Linked DNA regions of Vallitalea longa. The main gene of each other region encodes a partner of the protein of the gene in region 2 in a complex. Links are inferred from orthologs where the notes say so. Each region holds a gene or a part of one and is shown on either strand. Other genes may lie near its edges.

Region 1 (11,964 bases), on a different replicon or contig from region 2:
ATACAAAGGATTTAATTGAAGGATTGAAAGAATATAAAATAGGAAGTGCTGCATTAGATGTATATGAAGAAGAAGATAAATATTTCTATGAAGATTTCTCTGTTTCAGGAGTTAATGATGATGTATTGTCTAGGCTACTAACTTTCCCTAACGTGCTAATTACTTCTCACCAAGCTTATTTTACAAAAGAAGCTTTAAATAACATTGCAACTACTACACTTGATAGCATGATGCAACTTGATGAAGGTAAGCCTCTTGAAAACGAAATAGCATATATTTGTGATGAAAATGGTTGTATAATTAAGAAAGTTATAACTCAAAAGTAAGATTTCACTACAAATAAAAAACAGGTATAATAAATAATATTTATAGCTAATTATTTACTATACCTGTAACTCTTATTATTCAAATTCCAATAGCAGAACTATCCTTATATAAATTTCAAATCATTTTTCACTTAGTTAATTCATAAACAGCTATTTCTCCAACTTGGCGATTAGCAGCTAATATGACATCTTTATCATCCATATTAACCACAGATATATTACTTGGTCCTCCAGTATTATCAATTAATGTCGAATTAATATTACCTGTTTTATCCATCTTGAAGCACATGAGTTCCATTTTACCTTTTCTTCCACCAATAATGAATGCAGGTTCATTAAGAATCTTACCACCCCAAATTACATGTCCGAATTCATAAGAATAAGAATAAATAGGCTTAAGTTTACCATCAACTTTTTTATAGATAATGCCTTTATCACCATGAAATGCCTCAATAGTGGCTAATTCCATTACACCATCATTATCAATGTCACAAGTAGCAATATCACTTACTTCATGAGATAATAATTGCTCTGTCTTCCATTCTCCATCTCCATTTTCAGGTACATATATAGCAAATACTCCTTCACTGCCTGATACTAAAATAGTTCTTTTACCGTTCCATATACCATTACAGAATCCATGATTCTTGGTTATACCCTCTAATATAGGCTTAATATCAAAAGGTTCAGTTATATTATCATTCAATTTACCAATATACACTTTACCAGGTTTAGTCCAGTCATCTTTAAATTCTTTACCTTCACAAAGAGTTGAACCTATAAAATATATTTCACCATTTACGTCTATTATATCAAATCTATGCAGATAAGGTATCTTCATTATTGGTGTAATTTTCCAAGTTTTATCATACTGTAAAACAGCATGGACAATTCTTGATTCTTTTGCATCAAAGGTAGGGAAAAAATTCTGAGTAGCGATAAATTCTTTTTCTTTATTAGGAACAGGAATTATGTTCATTGTTCCACCTGGATTGTCCCAGACTATAGACTTATTATAATTTTCATCAAATCTAAGGCATGAACCTTTTCCTTCTGTTGCAATTAAATAATTATATTCATTGTCTATATTCATTATGTTTGTTGCATAAACTCTTTCTAAATTACCTAGTACTTTCTTATTAATTTTCATATGTTCCTCCACTATACAAAGGTGTCAATCTAACTAATATTCTACTATATTTTAAAAAATCAAGACCTTTAATCTTATTTATAATTTACCATGTTTTTGAAAACATTCTAGCGCAAATTGAAGAGATTCTTTAGTTGCACCTATGGCATCAAGATACCTGTATTCTACAGCAATCAATCCACCTTTAGGAGTTGACCAATATTCTATAAGTTTTTTCACTTCATCTTCAATAGCTTTTTTGTCTCCTGTTGGAAGTGTAGCTTGTATATCTATTGATGCTTCAAAACAAATCCTTCCAGCATACTTTTCTCCAATTTCTTCTATGCCTAATAGCTGTGGTTGATGTATATTAACGATATCAAAACCAAGCTCAATAAAATCTTCCATTAAGTCATTAACTTTACCATCTGTATGGAATCTAATATGCATACCACATTCTTTAATAACATCCATAAGTCTTTTATATCTAGGTTTAAATATTTCACGCCATAGATCAGGTGATATCAATAAACTATTTTGTGTACCCCAGTCATCTGTTGTATCAAAACAATTTATCCTTCCTTCTGATAAACGGTATGCCTCTTTTACAATACCAATCTGATAATCAATCACCTTATCTGCTAATTTCTTAACTTTATCAGGCTCAGTATAAATATCCATAAGTAGATTCTCAAAACCTCTTAGAAAGTGCATCCTCTCAAATAAACATTGAGGGCTATTCAGCTGTATGTATTTATCACCTGCAGATTCTAAAGCCTCTTCTAGTCCATCAAATCTACCTTCTGCATAAGGATCTGGTATTGGTAAATCATCAAGCATAGACCAATCTTTTAATGGATTGTCGACAACCATACCCATATCACCACTACCTGTATTAGCATCTTTATCCCATCCGCAACCCCATTCATCCATGAAATTTTTGAATGGACGAGGTTTCTTGTTCATATTGATTTTTATATCTCTATCTTCCCTAAGAGATCTTGGAATTTGTGTATAGATTCTATAAACATCACTTACTCCTAGGCTATTAAATCTAAGGCCAATACGTTCGGGACATTTGAATTCAATATTTCGTTTCATTATTTCATAACTTTTCACGCAAATAACCTCCAGTACATATTAAAATATATTAAGAATATCATTATTAGTATTAGCTTCTTCGATTTTATCAATATTATCTTCTACAGATATTGTTGTGACAATATCTTGCATCATTTCTAAATGAGATACATTGTCAGTAGCTGACAAACTTATAATAATACTAACTGGATCATTATCAGGATTACCAAAATTGACAGGTTCCTCAAGTGTCATAATCGAAATTCCGTTCTTTTTAACTCCATCTTCAGGCCTTGAATGTGGCATTGCGACTCTAGGACATATAACATAATAAGGACCATGTTTTTTGGTACCTTCAATTATTGATTTACTGTATCTATCATCAACAAAACCAGCATTGTGTAATAATTCAACACCTTGTTCTACTGCTTCTTCCCAATCTTTTACATTTATATTAGTACGTATTAAGTCATTTTGCTCAAGTAACTCTCTTAACATCCTAACCCTCATTTCTAGTTTATTTCATCTGGGAAATTTTCTTTTACCGTATTAACCAATTTATCAGTCAAAGTTTTTTCATCCATTAAATTAACAAGAGTAATTAACACTGTACCTTCAGGATATCTGATCATTTTTCCCCATTCTGGTGTAGTTATTATTAAATCAGTATTACTAGTGAATGATGCAGCTTCACCTGCTGAACACGAATCAACTACTACATCAATTCCTAATTTCTTACAGATACCTTTAACTTTAATTTTAATTATTGTACTTGTACCCATTCCATTTCCACATATTGAAAGTATTCTAATCATATAATATACCACCTATCTATTATTTTATTATTATATTGTAAACCTTTATCTATTTCTATTAACAAATACCTAAAAAACTACCGATACATTTAAATATATATATAATTCCTAACCAAATTGTTGCCCAGTCAAAACTTCCTTGCCAAGCATTAATACCTAAAGCAGATGCTGCTAATCCACTTCCCACTACTTGAATTATTCCAGAGCAGAACGTTATAATTAATGTTGCTTTCCAACCACCACGTTTATTAGCAAATATACCTATTACTGCATTATCAAAAAACATAGGTATGAATCCTGGTATAATCAATATTGGTGAACCAACTACAATTAATCCCACTACACCGAAAATCATACCGATAGCACCACCAACAAAACCTAATAACACAGCTTTTGGCGCAAATCCAAATACTGCTGCACAGTCTACAGCTACTACTGCACCAGGTAGAATCTTCTCTGATATACCTTGAAAAGAATACATTAACTCTGACACAAACATCCTTACACCTGTTAATAATATATATAAAGATACAGCTAAAGTAAGGCCAGTCTTAACAATATATATTATCCAATTAGTACCCCCCGCCATAGTTGTAACTGTTTCTTTACCTAATGCAACCATTAAAATTGTCACGAAAAATAGTAAAACTATAGATGAAGCTACCACATTATCCTGAAATATAGAAAGCCAATTTGGTAATTTTATTCTTTCAATATCATCATCTTTGTTACCTATTTTAGGTGCGATTTTATAAGCTATCAAGCTACCTAACATCTGTTGATGACCAATTGTAAAATCTGCTCCTCCACTGATTTCTTTAACTGGTTTAATTAGTAATGTAGACATAATACCCCAATACAAAGCGGTAATACTACTAGCTATTAATACCGTCACTAACATTGATGTATGTAAAAAGTTATAAACTATAAATGTTGAAATAGCCGTTTGAATAAGCATTACATTACCTGTTAAAAATACTGCACGAATCTTGGTATATTTTCTAAGAGCTACTAAAATAATGTTAATGATGAAAGCCCCTAACATTGTATATACAGTCCAAGTTACAAACTCACCTAATTTATCATTTGTTGCTACCATCGTACTATATGTATCTAGTAGAACACCTGTCATTCCGAACTTATCATTTAAAGCATCCAATAATCCTCCAAATGTACTAGTAAGTTTTGAAGAACCTACACCTAAAACCAGAACACCCACAGCAGTTTTTATTGAACCTGCTATAGCTTTGGATAAAGGTTCCTTCAGTGCTATATAACCAATTAATGTAACTAATGCCAAAAGTATATATGCTTCTCCCAAAATTTGTGTGAATATAAAATTTAAAGTATCCATAAAATATCTCCTCTTTAAGTAATTTATAATGTTTATTGGTAGTTATAATACTAATGTAGTCACTATAACAGAGACTTAAATGGTAGATCTGGTTCTATGGCAAATGCATCATGGAATCCTCTATCGTGGTGATATTCCATTTTATCTTTGTCAGCAGGATAAGTAAACTTACCTCCAACTTCCCATATGAATGGTTTGAACTTATATTGTAATCTGTCCTTTCTCATTTTCCACAATATTTGTATCTCTTTCGGATCTGCCATGAAGTTTGTCCATATATCATGATGAAAAGGAATAATTACTTCTGTATTTAATGATTCAGCCATTCTTAAGATATCTGATGATGTCATTTTATCAGTCATACCTCTTGGATTTTCACCATATGATCCAAGAGCAACATCAATCTTATGGTCATTTCCATGTTTAGCATAATAATTTGAATAGTGGGAATCTCCACTATGATATAGATTTCCTCCAGATGTTTTAAACAAATAATTGACAGCAAGTTTGTCCATATCCTGAGGCATTTTATCTTTCAGAATTACACCTTTTGGTGCAGTAACCAATTCTGTTCTATCAAATGAATCAAGAACAATAACTTCTACATCTTTTACTTTTACAGTATCTCCTGGTTTTACAATTACACACCGTTCTCTTGGTACTCCCCACTCTGTCCAAAGGTCTACACAAGCCTGTGGTCCTATGAATTTTACATCTTCCTTACAGTTTTGCATAATAGCTGCCGCCACATGTATATCAATATGGTCACCATGGTGATGAGTAGCAAATATTGCATCAACTTCTTTAATTGCAAAAGGATCAATTACACAAGGTGAATTTCTAAGATTTGGTTGCAAATCAACACACCCAATCATTCGTTGATGCTGATGTTGTTTTTTCATAAAGGGATTAGCTTTTGTTCTTTTACCACTTTTCACCCATAAATCTATACACAAATTGGTATTTTGTTCTGATTTCAACCAAATACCGGTACATCCTAACCACCACATACAAAAAGTACCTGGTTTCACAACTTCTTGTTCTATCTCTTCATTAAGCCAAGTTCCCCATTCTGGAAATTGACTTAAAATCCAAGAATCTCTTGAAACATCATTAACGTTCATTTATTCAACCTTCTTTCAAATTATTATTATTTATGTAATTATCTAAATAATTTTCCACTTCATCTACGCTGCTGATATTCAATAAGTCTTCTGCTATTTTTTTAGAACTTGAATAATTACATTTACGAATTATTCTTTTGACTTTAGTCATTGATGTAGGACTCATACTGAATTCATCTAATCCAAGTCCAAGCAATAATACAGCAGCTTTCTCATCTCCAGCAAATTCACCACACATACCTGTCCATTTACCTGCCTTATGTGATTCATCAATTACTTTTTTAATAAGCCTTAATACCGCCGGATGATATGAATTATACAAGTATTCAATTTTTTGATTACCTCTATCCACAGCTATTGTATATTGAGTAAGATCATTTGTTCCTATGCTAAAGAAATCCACTTCTTTTATTAGTAGGTCAGCTATTGTAGCAGCTGCTGGAGTCTCTATCATAATACCTACTTCAATATTTCTATTAAACTTTATTTTTTGATTATGTAACTCTAATTTTGCTTGATTTAATATTTCGTTTGCCTGTCTCACTTGTTCAATATGTGTAATCATTGGATACATAATCATTAAATTTCCATAATTACTTGCTCTTAAGATTGCTTTCAGCTGGGTTTTAAATATATCTTTTCTATCAAGACACAATCTTATTGCTCTATACCCTAGAAAAGGATTCATTTCTTGAGGACAGTTGAGATAATTAATATGCTTATCTCCTCCAATATCAAAAGTTCTAACAATAACTTGCTTATCACCCATTTTTACAGCAACATTTTTATAGGCTTCAAATAATTCACTTTCCGTAGGTAAAGATACCCTATCCATATATTGAAATTCTGTTCTGTACAATCCAATAGCCTCTGCTCCATTTTTCAAAGCATTATAAACATCTTTTTCTATTCCAACATTAGCTGCTATCTTTACTCTTCTTCCATCTATAGTTATAGCTTCTTTATCAGCTAACTTCTGTAATTCATTTTTTTCTTCTTTTAGTTCTTTCTGTTTTGATCTATATATTGTTATTTCTTCTTCTGTAGGGTTAATAATTACCGTTCCATCACAACCATCTATTATTAGAATGTCATCATTTTCCACTTTTGAAAAAATATTCTTCATTCCTACTACAGCAGGTATTTCAAGACTTCTAGCTATAATAGCCACATGAGATGTTTTACCTCCCATATCAGTTGCAAAACCTAAAACTTTATTGAAATTCATGGAAACTGTATCAGAAGGTGTCAAATTTTTAGATACCACAATTACTTCTTCAGACAAATCTTGTAAATTCACAATTTCAACTTCAGCTAAGTTATAAATTAGTCTTGTACAGACATCAATAACATCGCCTGCTCTTTCTCTAAGATATTCGTCATCTAATTCTTCAAACATATGACTAACCTCATTCATAGCCAACCTAACTGCTGTTTCAGCTACATAGAAATTATTTGAAACATATCCTTTGAACTTATGTTCAAGTATGGGATCATCTATGAGCATTAAATGTGCATCAAATATACTTGCTTCTTTTTCTCCTACTTTTGCAATAGTATCATCATAAAGTTTACTTAATTGGTCTTTCGTTTTTTCCTTAGCTTTTTCTAATCTATTAAGTTCATCCTCAACAGAATCCATATCAATCTTAGTATCATTTGGAATTACTTCAACTTTTTCAAGTAGAAATACTTTTCCTATGGCAATTCCTTGTGAAGCTCCAATCCCTTTCATATTGCACCTCCTCCTTATTCAACCATATTATTAATTAAATCAGTAAGCGCTTCCATTGCCATTCCCTCATCTTCACCATCTACTATAATCTCAGCCTTTGAACCTTTGTTTAAGCATAATGCCAATATACCTAATATACTTTTTGCATTTATTTTCTTATCTTCTTTCTGAAGGAAAACATCACTTTTGTAATTCTTAGCAACCTTAACAAATTCACTTGCTGGTCTTGCATGTAATCCTGTTTCATTTGTTATCTCTATCAAACTTTTTACCATTTAATACACTCCTCTATTTTTGTCCATAATATGCGTCTTTACCGTGTTTCCTAAAAAAATGTTTATCTAATAATACATCACTTATAGGCTCTAAACCTGGTGTCAATTGATATGCATGATATGCCATTTTTGCTATTTCTTCTAGTACAACAGCATTATGTACAGCTTCTGAAGCATTCTTGCCCCAAGTGAATGGCCCATGATTTCTCACTATAACTCCTGGCATATCCATTGGATTATATTCTTTAAAAGTTTCAACAATAACTTTACCTGTTTGTTCTTCATATTGTCCTTGTATCTCATCTGAATTCATTTCTCTTGTTACTGGAATATATCCGTAAAAATAATCGGCATGTGTTGTCCCAAGTGCTGGTATTCTTCTACCTGCCTGCGCCCAAGTTGTTGCCCAGCTAGAATGATTATGCACAACACCACATATATCAGGAAATTTATCATATAATACGACATGTGTAGGTGCATCAGACGAAGGGTTCAGATGTCCTTCTACTATATTTCCTTTTAAATCAATAACTACCAAATCATTTATAGTCATCTCATCGTAAGGTACACCACTTGGTTTTATTACAATTAAACCTTTACTACGGTCAATACCACTAACATTTCCCCAAGTATAAGTAACCAAACCTTTTTTAGGTAATTCAAGATTAGCTTGTAAAACTTCTTCTTTAAGAGATTCCAACATAATTTCCACTTCTTTCTATATTTTCATACCAGCTTTATTCATTTTGTTAATTATCCATTTTCTTGCATCTGTAATAATCTGCATGAAATCAGCAGAATCATCTACCCACATCTCAACCAATATAGGTCCTTGATAATTCATTCTATTTAATTGTGTAAAACCTTCAACAAAATCTACACATCCTTTTCCAAAATCGACTCTTCTGAATTCCCCTGGCAAAGTATCTTTCGCATGAACAGCAACTATATGTCCATCACCACATTGTAAATCTTTTGCTATATCATTGCCCCAAGCAGAGATGTTACCCAAATCTGGATAGACTTGAAAATAAGGTGAATTAAATTCTTTTACATAGTCCATTATCTTTTTGACAGATCCTGTGAATTTATAATCCATTACTTCCATAGCAAGTATTATATTGGCTTTACTAGCCCATTCAATACTTTTTTTTAATCCTTCGTAGAATCTTTGTATGGTCTTCTCATTGCTTTTTTCATAAAAAACATCGTATCCAGCAATTTGAATTACATTAATACCTACATCTGATGCAAATTGGATTGCCTTTTTCATTATATTTAGAGCTTCATTTCTTATCTGGTCATTTTCACTTCCAAGTGGATATCTACGGTGACCACTTAAGCACATACTAGGAATCCTAACTCCAGTTCTATGTATGGCATCGGCTAGTTCTTTTCTCTGTTTACTATTCCATTCTAATCTGTTTAATCTTTCATCACTTTCATCTATTGATATCTCTACATAATCATATCCAGCAATTTTAGCAGCTATCAAACGTTCTTCCCAAGTATAATAGGATGGAATGGCTTTTTCATAGATGCCTATTGGATTTCTATCTAAATCAATCATGTTATAACCTCCAACCATAAATATTTACTATTAACTTGTGATAAGTATATATTACAATACCTTTTTGGTCAATATATATATATTATTTTATACATATACCCATATTTTTGTTAAACATCAACATATGTTCAGAGGTAACATAATTTCTAATTAGTAAAATATTGCACATTTGTGCAGATTATTATGCAGAATTAATCAATGATTCAAAATTGTAAGGCGAGAATAATAGAAAGTAGTACTATCCTAATTAATAAAAAAACTACCTTCATTTAAGAAAGTAGTATATATTATATTTGAATTTATTATCAATAACTTGTACCATTAAGAGCCATAAAAAATGAATAAATAACAATTTATGAATATACTACTGCTAATTTTATTTAGCATAGTTATATAGAACAGTCAATTAACTAAATGGAACCATATGAATCCATAGTTATAACATTAAGTGCAGATTTTTCATCTGTTACAAGTACGTTGATTAGTTCTCCTTTTAAAGCACCATAAATAGACTTTATCTTGGATGCTCCTCCAGCAACACCTATTACATATTCTTTTTTGATTATCTTCTTTATATCAAGCCCAATAATGCTTTTATGAATTTTGGTATCAATAATATTACCGTTAATATCATAGTAATAGCCACAAATATGCCCTATTGCTCCTTTTGAACGAAGATTAAATATCTCTTCTTGTTCTAAAAAACCATTCCAAAGAAGGCTTAGGTCATCAGCTGATAGGAAACCTAATCCTGTAAGAATAATATTAGCTGCTTCAGATAAATTTAATGTTTCAGCTACAGCTACTGTCTTCATTAGGACTTCTCTTGCATTTTTATCTTCAAGAAATAATGGAGTAAATAAATAATAATAACTTCCTCCATAAGCATTAGCAAATTGTCTAGCTATTTCTGGGCCTTCAATACTAGGATCATTGCTATTGGTTGAACCAACTAATTGAACTACTGTAATGGGAATCTTCTTACTTGGAGAAATAGTGTTAATAACATTTTTCATAGTTTTTCCTCTTGATATGCCTATAATTGTATTAGGCTTCAATAATGAGTCAACATACTCATTAGCTAATGTTCCAATACCACTTAACATCTGATCTGTCTCAATATTGCATCCTAATAACACATGAGCATCTTTTAAATGAAACCTTTTCTTTAGTTGTTCTTCTAAATAAGTATTTCTTTCATTTGGTCCGTGAATAATTATTTCTACAATACCGTTTTCTCTAGCTTCTTGAATCAGTCTTGAAACCTTTGAACGAGAAATATATAAAGCATTAGCTATTTCAGATTGAGTTAAATTTTCATAATAATACATATTCGATACTTTAACTAATAAGTTGATTTGATTTCTCATAAGATGCCTCCAAGCAATAAATTAATGTCATTTCATAATAATATTACCATAGATAAAACAACTGGTCTATAGCTCAATCAACATTTTTTGGTAAAAACAAACAAAATGAATGAAAAAATACCCACCTTATCATTACCTATGTATACTAAAACTTTAATTAGTATAAGTTAATTTTAAGGTGGGAAAATAATTATTCTACTATTTGAACTTTCATTAAATTAGTTTTACTACCTTCTGCAAGTGGAACCCCAGCAGTTATTACAACTGTATCTTTCGAATTGACTATTCCTAATTCTCTTGCCATAATAACGGATTTATAGAATAAGATATCTGTTGATGTTTCTTGTTTTAGATATAGAGGTGTGACACCCCATAATAATTGCATCTGGCGCCTAACTTTCCTATCACTGGTAACTGCAATTATTCTTACGTCAGGTCTATACATTGAAATCATTCTTGCTGTATTACCACTATAAGTTGGACATATTATTGCTTTTGCTCTTAGATGTATTGCAGTAGTATAAGCCGAATAACTAACTGCATGAGTAATACTAGTCTGTGATTTTTTACAAATATTTCTTTGCTCATGATCATCCATGCTTTCGGAAGCATAAGCAATTTTACTCATTACTTTTACTGCTTCTACTGGATATAATCCAGCAGCTGTTTCACCTGATAACATTATTGCATCAGTTCCATCGATTATCGCATTAGCGACATCTGATACTTCTGCTCTAGTTGGTCTTGGGTTTTTTATCATAGAATCAAGCATCTGTGTAGCTGTAATAACAGGAAGCTCATTTTGATTACATTTATCAATGATCATTTTTTGTACTATCGGTATTAATTCTGTTGGTGTCTCCACTCCTAGATCTCCACGAGCTATCATTATTGCATCTGATACTTTAATAATAGCATCGATATTATCTACACCTTGTTGATTTTCAATCTTAGAAATTATTTTTACATCTTTACCGCCATTATCATCAATGAATTTTCTTATACCTTTAACATCTGTATCTTTTCTTATAAATGAGGCTGCTATGAAATCGATATCGTTTTCAAGTCCGTACAATATTTCTTCTTTATCTTTTTCTGTAATCGCAGGCAAATTAACATCTACATTGGGAACGTTAATACCTTTCTTATTCTTTACAATGCCACCATTTTTCACAATGCATTTTAT
Region 2 (12,034 bases):
AGCATTCATAGTAAAATCTATATAATCTAATGATTCTTTCAATAATATCTTATTCCTATCATTGATTCTCTGTAATTTCTCTACTATTTCCTTAATCTCATCTTTTAGATTATTTAGTTTGATATGTTCTTGTTCTTGCTTGACTAATAAATCTGCTAAATTACTTATAGTTAGTTCCTCAGCGTTTTTATTGGTTACTATAGCTATATCATCAATTATTTCTTCTCTTTTTCTATCTGTTTTAATAACAGAACCTGCAATTTCTTGTTCTCTGTTGGTAAGTTCATTAAGAGTAGTTATATCACCCTGTATTATTGTTTCTGTTTTTTCTTCACCTATAGAGAGTAAATCTTCATAACAATTTTTTTCTTTTTCTAAAGTTGTTATTAAATCTTCTATTAAGCTAGCCAATGTGCTCAATCCTTTCAAAAAAATTATCTTATGTCACTTATAGTTAGATTAATAATAATAACAAACCTATCTTCTTTTATCAAAATATCTGTCTATTATCTTATCTGCAACTTCTTTAGCAGTAACATCATATGATCCGGACTGCATACGTTTTTTGATGTCATTCACTTTATCATATCTTATGTCAGGAGTATTCTTAACTGCTTTTTTTGCGATTTGGAGTTCTTTAGCTACATCTGATATTGCTAATGAATCTTTTTCCTTTTTAATTTTTGATACTTTGGATATTCTATCTGTGGCATTAACTTTATAAGCATTGTTAATATTTTTTATACCATTGATTCTCATGATAGAACACGTCCTTCCATTTTTTTCTCTAACATATTTTAATTATATGTTGTTTTCAATTATTTTATCGGCAATCCTAGCAATATTATTTAGGATTATATTTAAAAAAGTGATTACTACCATTCTTAATACTTGAAAGTAGTATTTTTCTATATTTATAGATAAATTTTGATTACTATTATATGCGTTAATTATAACTGATTGCAATAAAACAGACTGACTATAAGCCAGCCTACTTATTGTTCAATAAATAATCTTAAATCCATATATCTTTTGATGAATTTAACGCAAACTATCTTTATTCAGATAACGCATCTTGTTTTTAACTTTATCTGCCTTTAGTTTTTCGATTTTTTCCTTATCATATGCTCCATTCAAATTATGTTGAATATCATGTTTACATTGATCACAGTATCTACCAGTCCTAATGGTTTTCCCACATAATTCACACTCGATACCTATTGCAGATCCTTCTGCAAAAATCAATCGTTCTTCACGAACCCATTGATGAATCAATTTCATTGAGACATCACAATCATCTGCTACCTGTGATATATTAGCACTTGGGTTATCTCTTATGTATTTCTTGGTCACTTGGAACTGGTCCTCTAGGTTACTTTTACATGCAGGACATATTGGTACTCCTGTTATATAATTAAATATTTTCCCACATTTTACACAATTCCTTACGTTCATATGCAAAACACCTCCGTATTAAAATCCTTTGCCTATTGCTAAAGTAATAAAAAATACTTCTTTTGCTCCATTTCTCAATAATTCCTTTGATAAACTATCAATAGTATTCCCTGTAGTATATATATCGTCACAAATCAAAACTCTCTTATCTTTTATTTGATTTGGTTTTACTACCTTGAACACTTTTTTCATGTTATTGGATCTTTCTTTATCAGAGAGATTTTTCTGAGCTTTCGTATTTATCGTTCTTATGACACAATTAGAACTATAGGGTATATTTAGAAATTTCCCTATATTCTTACCGATAATATCAGCTTGGTTATAACCTCTTTTTCTCTCTTTATTAATATGTAGCGGTACAGGAATTATTAAGTCAATAAAAGCTTCTGATATTTCTCTTTTATATAATGTTACTACTTCCTTAGAGAATATTTTACCATAATTCTTGTTATTATTGTATTTAAATCTTCGTAAAGCTTTTTTTATTTCACCAGAATATAACCATAAAGCCCACCCTCTAGTATAGCTGTGTTCATTTTTGGTGCAATCATAACAGTAATCCTCCATTTCATTATCTAAAGGTTTACTACATTTTTTACAACGAGGTTCTGTTACATATGGGAGTTCTTCAACGCATGAATCACAAATCCTTTCTTCTTCATTTATAGGTATTATGTTCATGCATATGGGACAACGTTTCGGATAAATTATATTTAACAATTCATTACCTAATTTATCTATTTTCATATTGTTCACTACCTATACTTTATATAGTAGAAATATCTAACATCCTAAGTTAGTCTTTTGGAACGTAATAATGACGAACTAAAACCCTGAGTAAATTATCAAATAATAGCTTCACTCATTGTATCATATACCTCTTTTAATCTTAATTGTAGTGTAGAATAACGTTCTATCTCTTTGTCGTTATCTATCATTTGATAGATAGTAGTATCCAACCCAACTATTACCACATATTTCTTAGCACGAGTAACAGCAGTATATAACAAATTCCTTATAAGAAGCATAGATGGTCCTGTAAGTAAAGGAATTACCACAACTGGATATTCACTTCCCTGTGATTTATGAATGGTTACAGCATAAGCCAACTCTAACTCCTCAAGATTAGCGTATTCATATTCAGCTACCTTATCATCTTCAAATTTCACTTTTAACTTGTTAGTATATTGATTTATTTCACTAATGATTCCTATATCGCCATTAAATACTCCTATACCTTCATCAATAGTGAAATTATAATCATTTTTGACTTGCCATGCCAGATTATAATTATTCTTAATCTGCATGACTTTATCTCCTTCTCTAAAAAGAATATCACGAAATATTTTTTCATTCTTATCTTTATTTGGTGGATTCAATGTTTCTTGTAATACCTTATTGAGATTAATTGTTCCAAGGAGTCCTTTTCTCATAGGTGAAAGGATCTGTATTCCATCAAAAGTTGAACATTTAGCAAACTTTGGTAATCTGGTTTTAGTCAAAGTTTTGATTTGTTCTAGTATCGCTGCTGCGGTCGACCTTTTGATATAGAAGAAATCACTTTTTTTATTGGAAAGATCAATGTGTTCTCCAGAATTTATCTTATGCGCATTCATTATAATTGCACTTTCCCTTGCTTGTCTGAATATTTTTTCTAACTTGACAACTTTCACTCTCTTACTTTCTATAATATCTTTTAATACATTTCCTGGTCCAACAGATGGTAATTGGTCTTTATCTCCAACAATTATAAGTCTTGTCCCTGGAATCAATGCTTTCAATAAACTATTCATAAGAACGATATCAACCATAGATGCTTCATCAACTATTAATGCATCACATTCCAAAGGATTATCTTCATGTTTTTCAAATCTATTATTATTATCATCACTATTCATGAAAGATATTTCTAGTAATCTGTGTATAGTCTGTGCTTGTCTTCCCGTAGCTTCTGTCATTCTTTTGGCTGCTCTGCCTGTAGGTGCTGCTAACAATACATCCAACCCTTGTCTTTCCAGTAGTTCAATAATTGAATTAATCGTTGTGGTTTTACCAGTACCTGGGCCACCAGTTATTACTATAACACCATTGCTGATACCCTCTTTTATAGCTTCTTTTTGATAATCATCAAAACTTATGTTAGAAGTTTCCTCTATATCGTCAATCTCCTTATCTACACCACTAGGTAATTCATAATCAAATTGTGCAAGATCATATATTTTTCTAGCCACATTTAATTCAAGATGATAGAACATCATATTATAGGTTATGCTATTATCATCAACCTCTTTTGTTATTACTTGTTTATTGATCTGCAATTCTATCAAAGCATTTTCAATCAATTCATAAGGAACCAATAACATCTCTTCAGCTTTATCAATGAGATCATTTCTAGGCAAATAGGTATGACCATTAATGGAAGCTCTATTCAATAGGTACATAACACCAGCCTTGACTCTATTAATAGAATCACGATGTATTCCCATTTTCATAGCTATTTCATCAGCTGTCTTGAATCCTATTCCTATAATGTCTTCAGCAAGTTTGTAAGGATTGTTGCCGACTATATCCATAGTCCGTTCTTTATATTTATTATATATTTTTATAGAATATGTTAAGGAGATTCCGTATTCTTGTAAAAATATAACCGTTTTTCTCATTTCTCGTTGTTCATAGAAAACTTCTGCTACGTCTCTAGCTTTATTTTCACTTATCCCTTTAACAGTAGCTAAGGTATGTGGCTCTTCTTCAATTATTCTGAATGAATCATCACCGAATTTCTTAACTATTCTCTTAGCTAAAGCAGGTCCTATTCCTTTAATAGCTCCTGATGATAGGTATCTCAATACTGAATGCCTGTCTTTTGGTATGAAACTCTGATAAGTCTCTATTTGAAATTGTCTTCCATAAGTATGATGCGAAACGTATTCTCCTACTGCTCTTATCTGTTCCCCTTCAGAAACTGAAAGCATAGTACCTACACAAGTTATATCCTCTTCTTCGGTACTTACTTCACATACACAATATCCGTTGTTTTCATTCTTATAGATTATCTCTTCAATTATTCCTTCAATAACCTGCTGATTTTCCATTAAATCACCTTTAATATTATTTATATCATTATTAAATTATTTTATCATATATGAATATTAAAGACAATTATTGTATTTATCGAATATGTAGTAGGACTTTCGTATAAGACCAAAAAGGCATAGGTATCTCTTCCACTTTTCATTGTGCAAAACAAACCTATTACCCTTTATTTCCTGATTAGCAGCATTCAAAACCTGTAGCTATCAAATATCTTGTCCTTAAAAATATATTTTTTCCATGGAATTATATTATCATCTGATATTATGACTATACTATTTAATAGTATTAACTATTAACTGTATATCCTCTAAATAAGAAAAGGACTAGTATCTCTACCAGTCCTTTTCAAGAGGGTCTTGAATTAGATGCATCAATTTTTGCATAGCTTTATTTTCATCAATTCCATCAATGATGATTTTTATTCTATCATCCTTAACTAATTCCGATGTCAGTACACTAATAATACTTTTTGCATTAACAGACTTGTCTTCAGCAATTATTGTTATACTGGATTGAAATTTTGATGCTTGATTTACGAAATATGCACATGGTCTTGCATGAAAATCATATTTCAATACAACCTCTTTAATAAGCATATTAATCACTACTTTAATTTTATTTTCATTATAACCTCATCTTCAACTAATTTATTCATATTACTTGGAGAAATGCTTTTGACTCTTTCCATATTGGTAATTATTATAGGTGTAATTATATCTTTACCTTTTTCTTTAATCAATTCCAGGTCCATTCTCATTAACGAGTCACCTTTTTTTACTTCCTGTTGTTCCTTGATTAACCTTTCAAAACCTTCACCTTTTAGTTCTACGGTATCTACTCCCATATGTATCATAATCTCTAATCCTTCTCTTGTAACTAAACCTAAAGCATGATTAGTGGGAAATATCTGAACTATCTTACCGTCACATGGTGCTTTAATAATACCATTATGTGGTAGAAATGCAATACCATCTCCAATCATCCTAGAAGCAAAAACTTCATCTGGTACTTTATCAAGTTCTAAAACTTTGCCTCTAGCTGGAATATATATTAGGATATCTTTTTGTTTTTTCAATATATTAAACATTTTTTCCTCCTAGGATTATTGCTATTATTGATAGTTAAACGATTTTTTTCATTTCATCAACTACAAGCTCTGCTTTTGGTCCTACAACAACTTGCATATTCTTCTTATTAGGTCTTAAGACTCCGGAAGCTCCTAATTTCTTCAATTCATCATCGTCAACTATTGATGAATCATTCAATGTTAGACGTAATCTAGTAATACATGCATCTATTGACTTAATATTCCTGCTGCCACCCAATGCAGCAACAAATTCTGCAGCTATACCTGCAAGACCTAATTCTGATATCAAAGCATCAATATTAGCACCGGCTTCATCTAATCTACCTGGTGTAGGTAAATTAAGCTTTTTGATGACAAATACGAAAACAAAGTAGTATATCGCACCAAAACCCAAGCCTATAAGTATTAATATTAATGGATTAGTAGCTAGTTTGAAATAGAGAACATAATCTATGAAACCTGCCGAGAAAGTGAATCCATGCAGGATACCTATTATATTACAGAGAATCAATGATATACCTGTAAACAAAGCGTGTAAAACGTATAATACTGGTGCTAAGAATATAAAACTATATTCTAATGGTTCTGTAACACCTGTTAAAAATGATGTTAATGCAAGAGAAATTATCATCGATCCCACTAGCGCTTTATTTGATTTCTTAGCGCAATTATACATAGCAAGACCTGCCGCTGGAAGGGCAAACATCATTATTGGATAGAATCCTGCCATATATATACCAGCAGATGGGTCACCTGCTAGATACCTAGCATAATCTCCTCTTACTATTTCTCCTGCTGCGTTAGTGAATTCCCCGAAGTTCATCCAGAATATGTTGTTAAGGATATGATGCAATCCTGTAGGTATCAACAGTCTATTGAAAAATCCGTAAATTCCTGCTCCTACTGCTCCTGAATTGATAACAAACTTACCGAACATATCTAACCCTTTTGCAATAAAAGGCCATACTAAAGAAAAAATTAATGATAAAGGTACCGCAGCTACAGATGTTGCTAATGGTACAATAGGTTTTCCTAACTTATTATTTCTTAATTTATTATATATATAGGCTGTAACAGCACCTGTTATTATTCCTCCTAGAACTCCAATATCTGTTCCTGGAGCCATAGCATTAATTCCTCCCACAACCATAAAATATGCTAATGCACCAGAAAAAGCAGCAGTACTGCTCTTGTTTACTGATAAACCTAGAGCTACACCAATAGCAAACAATAATGCTAGATTCGCAAAAACTACATCCCCTGCATTACTTATAAATGGAACATTAAGCACGTCTGGCTGACCTAAACGTAATAATATACCAGCTGCAGGTAAAACTGCTATTGGAAGCATCAAAGCTGTACCTAATCTTTGTAATTTACTAAATACTTGCATTCTAAATCCTCCTCAATCTTTTTTATAGTAATTTAGATTTCTAGAATAATCTTTCTAGTGGTATCCATGCATAACCAAAAATGAGTGCTAATATTATACATGTAAAAGCTGTAACTATTGGTACAAATCTTTTTCCCCCGAAAAATGCTAGCCACGTAGGTAATTGCACATTTTTGTATTTGTTATACAAAAAGCCTGCTGCAAGACCTGCAAGAATACCAGCAACTATTCCCATGTTATTGGCTTCATTGATAGTAGTAACACCCTTATCCAGAACAAAATAACCTAACGCAGCAGATAATACAACCGCACCATGATCTTCTGTAGATATTGCTATGGCTACTATTATAGCTACAATAATAGGAAGATTAGCAAATACTTCTTTTCCCAATCCTTCAAAGAAAGGAATGTTCAGAACAAATGGCTGTCCTAACAGCAATAAAATCCCCGCTACCAGTAAAGCACCTACCGGTAGCAGTAAAGCACTTTTACGTTTCTTTGTAACTTCAACATTGTTACTCATAAAAACTCCTCCTTGTATCTTTATAATTTAATATAAAAAAGACATAAACTCATAACAAAAAGAATGACATGGTCATCTTTCATATATAAGCTTATGCCTGCATTACCAGTAACACGCTTCTATAATACCCTAATCTAATTTCTTAATCTTTCAATATGTAATGCCAAAAAACCCTTCTCATCTTTAGATACTACTATACCTTTTTCGGCTTCAATTATTTTCGCTACCTTTTCAGCTATATGGTAAGCTTTATCAAGCTTAGCAATTATATCATCCAGTAGAGGATTAACTATTTCTTTGTTATTTTCAGATCTTGTTATACTTTGTTTTAAATGTATTATGAGTCTCTTGTACATTGTAAGATTTTTGTCTATATTATAGCCTATTTCTTTTTCTATTAGCTGTAATACAGTATTTAATAACCTGGTATCTTTAATTGTATGCTTTATATCTTTACGTTGTCTGCTTGAGTATAGATGCAAAGCTATATACCCTACTTCATCGTCAGGTATGGTAACACCCAAACGTTTAAATAATAAAGATTTTCCCTTTAATGCAATATCATATTCATCTTTGTACATGGTTTTAATTTCATATAAGAACGGATTAGAGAACACCATTCCTTGTTTTAATCGCTCTAGAGCAAAACCTACATGATCGACCAATGCAATATGTATATGCTCATCTAAATGTCCTAATTCCTTTTCCGCCAATAATATTATTTCTTCTACTACCCCTATAACTTTCCTATCAATTGCATTTACTAATTGTATGTATTCTTCTTTTAGTACACCTTGTGAGTTACTATAAACTTTTTGAATCCTGCTGTCGTTTATATAAGCAATTTTATCCGTTTTCTTACCAAAACCAATTCCTTTACCAATAAGAATCATTTCCTGATTATTGGTATTTCTAGCAAGAATCACATTATTATTTAGTGCTTTAATGATATGATAAGCATTTTCTTGACTCACAACTGCATCCTCCAATCAGATTCTACTTAAATTATAGACGCTATGCCTCACAAAAGATTAAGTTAACCCTAAAATACAGCTTTTCTATTTTATAGACAAAAGAATCTTTTACCTTTAACTAAGAAACTTTATTATTTCATCTTTATTTTTTAATTCTATAGCTTTATTGATTAGGGTTTTATCTCTGCTTATTTGTCTTATGTATTTCCTTATACTCAAGACATCTTTGGAAACGACACTTAACTCATCTATTCCTAAACTAATCCACAAAGGTAATAATGTTTCATCAGATGCAGCTTCACCGCAGATGGAAACTTCTATACCTTCTCTATGAGCATTATCTACTACCATCTTTATACTTTTTATAATGGCAGGATTATATGGTGTATATAGATAGCTTATTTTTGTATTCATTCTATCTACTGCACAGGTATATTGAATTAAGTCATTACTTCCAATACTAAAGAAATCAACTTCTTTCGCTAAATGATTAGAATTAAATACAGCTGCTGGTGTTTCTATCATGATACCTATTTTAATTCCTTTATTATATCTTATGTTTCTGGTTTCTAATTCTTTCTTAGCTTTTTCCAAAAAACTCATAGCCTGTATGAGTTCGTTATAAGAAGTAATCATAGGAAACATAACTTTTATATTAGTATCTGCTGATGCCCTAAGTATGGCCTTTAATTGAGTCAACAGAAGTTTTTGTTCTTGTAAACAATATCTGATTGCCCTATTACCTAGAAAAGGATTCAATTCTTTTTCGATGTTAATATAACTGATTTCCTTGTCTCCACCAACATCTAGAGTACGAATAATCACTTCTTTACCTTCTAGCATATTCCCGATTTTATTATAAACTTTGTATTGCTCATCTTCTGAAGGCGGCTTAATTCTATTCATATATAGAAACTCAGTCCTGAATAGACCTATACCTTCACCATCATTTGTCAGAACTTCTTGAATATCATCAACAGAAGCAATGTTACAATATAATTTTATTTTATAGCCATCTTCTGTTTGGGTACTACATCCAATTAGAGATTTTTCTTGTACAAGTTCTGCTTTACGTTCATCTATTAATTTATTATACTCTTCTATTTGTTGTTTCTTAGGCTCTAGGATTATTTTCCCTATAGTTCCATCAATTATTATCTCTTGATTATCATCAATAATATCAGTAATTTTTTCTATACCTGTAACTGCTGGTATCCCAAGAGTTCTTGCAATTATTGCTGTATGAGACGTTTTACCTCCTGTTTCTGTAACAATTCCCATGACTTTATTTTTATCCATTGTCAAAGTATCCGATGGTGTAAGTTCTCTGGCAACAAGAATTATATTATCATTAATTTCTGTCAATGAATTTTCAGTATTGCCCATTAGATTATCAAGAATTCTTTTTCCTATATCCTGTAAATCCAAAGCTCTTTCTTTAAAATATTCATTATCCATGTTTTTAAATATATCTATGTACTCTTTTACAGTCTCATCTACTGCCCACTCAGCATTATTTCCTAATTCTATTTTATTGATTATACTTTCTTTCAAATCTGGATCTTCTATCATTGATATATGTGCTGTTATTATATCAGCTTTATCTTCGATGTTATCTATATGCTTTAATTTCAAATTTTGCAATTGCTCAATACTATTCTTTATTGCTTTTTCTATCTTTAATTTTTCATAACTAGTATCAACATTATTTCTCTGATCTATATTGTATTCATTAGGCTTATAACAATAAACAGGTCCTATACCATAGCCAGATGACGCATTTATTCCAAATAACTCTTTCATTTTCTACTCCTATTCTTTGAAATCATTAACTATTAATTTTTCTAGAGCGTACATGGCTTCTTTTTCATCATTACCATCTATTTCAATAAATATTGAATCATTTTCCAATACTCCCAATGATAACACTTGTAAAAATTTCTTACCATCAGCTATTTTCGTATCTTTTATTACTTTGATATCTGAATCAAAGCTTTTAGATTTATTTATGAATATTGTAACAGGTCTTGCGTGTAAACCTGTTTCTGACTTAATAATAAAACTCCTTTTAATCATTTAATCACCTCATGACTATTAATTTAGTAATTTTAGCAACAAAAAAGGCATAAACCAATAGAACAAAGGTTCATGCCTGCTATACAGTAACACACCAATAACTTCAAAGTTATTATTTGTTATATTTTATCACCTATATGAGCCATTGTCAATAGCCATATTTATATATTTTAATTATTAGATTAATACTAATTCAATTGCTGATTACATTACCTAATTAATGGAGATTATATTTACAAAAATTTACTTAATATAACATTTCGCATAATAGAAAGACCTAAATCCATTTTAATCGAGATTTAAGTCTAATAATAATTCTTATATAATTATTACTGTGTAAACAAGCCAACGATACTTTTAAAGAAATTATTGACAAAAGGTATATTATAGATTATTGGTATAAAAAGAGCGGGTATAAGATTAATAGTCTTTATTTTCTTTATTTCTAGAATATTAATGCCTGTACTAAAAATCAGTATTCCACCAATAATAGATATTTGACCAAGTATTTCTGGTGTAGCATATGCTCCTATGAACTGAGCCAATAGAAATATTGAACCTTGCCATATGAATAGAATGATTCCTGATATCATGATACCAATGCCAAAAGTTGTAGCTAGTATCATGGATGTTATTCCATCTAACATTGCATTGGTAAAGAGCAGTGTATTATCACCTTTTAATGCGCTTTCTATAGGACCTAATATTGATAGTGTTCCTACACAAAAAAGAAGTACCGCAGTTGTTAATCCTTCGATCAACTTCTTATCATTGTTATCATTTACTTTGTTTCCAGTAAATTTCTTCTCTAATCTGTTAACCTTCTCTTCAATATCTATACTTTCTCCTATCAATCCACCTATTACCATACTTGCAATAAATAAAAGTGGCTCACTGCTATTAGAAAGATTTTTGACTATCCACGTAATTCCAAGGGAAATAGCTACAAGCCCTATGGCCTGCAATAGTATTACTTTCTTTTTCTCTTTAATACCTTTTTTGAAAATAGTACCAATTAAACTTCCTATAATTATTGCACTCGCGTTGACAATTGTACCTAACATAATTACCTCCTGATGAAGAATTTCTACCAACCACTTAGAAAAAGTATCAAAAAAAGTGACTGAGTTTTATATTCATATTACAAACACCTCATTTTTAGAAACATGAGGTGTCGATTTTATATGTTTATTATCTTATTAATGATTCAACTTTCCCATTTTAATATTATTATTCAGGTAAGCTAATTCAAAGCTTTCTTCAACTCTTCTACCTTATCAGTTTTTTCCCATGGAAGATCTAAATCTGGTCTGCCAAAATGTCCATATGCAGCTGTTTGCCTGTAGATTGGTCTTCTAAGATTAAGATCTCTTATGATTGCTGCTGGTCTAAGGTCAAAATGTTCGTTGATTATATCTGTTATCTCATCATCA

The links.
Region 1: the proteins of QMG30_RS04910 (region 2) and ptsP are in contact, whole or in part, in an NMR structure (PDB 2MP0), measured with the Escherichia coli proteins. The link is inferred for Vallitalea longa from one-to-one orthologs.

Annotation. Positions count from the first base shown.
Region 1 is NZ_BRLB01000006.1:65,777-77,740, reverse strand. What follows is about bases 5,199-8,125. They hold ptsP (phosphoenolpyruvate--protein phosphotransferase), read right to left. Parts: upstream 7,564-8,125; coding sequence 5,833-7,563; downstream 5,199-5,832. Other genes in these bases: araD (L-ribulose-5-phosphate 4-epimerase), read right to left, coding at 7,852-8,125; QMG30_RS11780 (HPr family phosphocarrier protein), read right to left, coding at 7,578-7,838; ulaG (L-ascorbate 6-phosphate lactonase), read right to left, coding at 5,199-5,828. Also shown: QMG30_RS11820 (2-hydroxyacid dehydrogenase), read left to right, coding at 1-326; QMG30_RS11815 (hypothetical protein), read right to left, coding at 454-1,476; QMG30_RS11810 (uroporphyrinogen decarboxylase family protein), read right to left, coding at 1,555-2,574; QMG30_RS11805 (PTS sugar transporter subunit IIA), read right to left, coding at 2,596-3,033; QMG30_RS11800 (PTS sugar transporter subunit IIB), read right to left, coding at 3,048-3,350; QMG30_RS11795 (PTS ascorbate transporter subunit IIC), read right to left, coding at 3,409-4,704; more of ulaG, read right to left, coding at 4,767-5,198; more of araD, read right to left, coding at 8,126-8,541; QMG30_RS11770 (L-ribulose-5-phosphate 3-epimerase), read right to left, coding at 8,557-9,408; QMG30_RS11765 (sugar-binding transcriptional regulator), read right to left, coding at 9,819-10,778; pyk (pyruvate kinase), read right to left, coding at 10,969-11,964. UniProt on the Escherichia coli protein: General (non sugar-specific) component of the phosphoenolpyruvate-dependent sugar phosphotransferase system (sugar PTS).
Region 2 is NZ_BRLB01000001.1:1,117,294-1,129,327, forward strand. What follows is about bases 3,895-6,891. They hold QMG30_RS04910 (PTS sugar transporter subunit IIA), read right to left. Parts: upstream 5,636-6,891; coding sequence 5,153-5,635; downstream 3,895-5,152. Other genes in these bases: recD2 (SF1B family DNA helicase RecD2), read right to left, coding at 3,895-4,547; QMG30_RS04905 (HPr family phosphocarrier protein), read right to left, coding at 4,881-5,123; QMG30_RS04915 (PTS transporter subunit EIIC), read right to left, coding at 5,670-6,891. In the rest of the region: QMG30_RS04880 (flagellar protein FlgN), read right to left, coding at 1-411; flagellar biosynthesis anti-sigma factor FlgM, read right to left, coding at 478-759; QMG30_RS04890 (flagellar protein), read right to left, coding at 1,042-1,455; QMG30_RS04895 (ComF family protein), read right to left, coding at 1,474-2,202; more of recD2, read right to left, coding at 2,301-3,894; more of QMG30_RS04915, read right to left, coding at 6,892-7,028; QMG30_RS04920 (PTS transporter subunit EIIC), read right to left, coding at 7,069-7,551; QMG30_RS04925 (PRD domain-containing protein), read right to left, coding at 7,686-8,525; ptsP (phosphoenolpyruvate--protein phosphotransferase), read right to left, coding at 8,640-10,328; QMG30_RS04935 (HPr family phosphocarrier protein), read right to left, coding at 10,338-10,601; QMG30_RS04940 (DUF554 domain-containing protein), read right to left, coding at 10,931-11,665; metK (methionine adenosyltransferase), read right to left, coding at 11,845-12,034. UniProt on the Escherichia coli protein: The phosphoenolpyruvate-dependent sugar phosphotransferase system (sugar PTS), a major carbohydrate active transport system, catalyzes the phosphorylation of incoming sugar substrates concomitantly with their translocation across the cell membrane.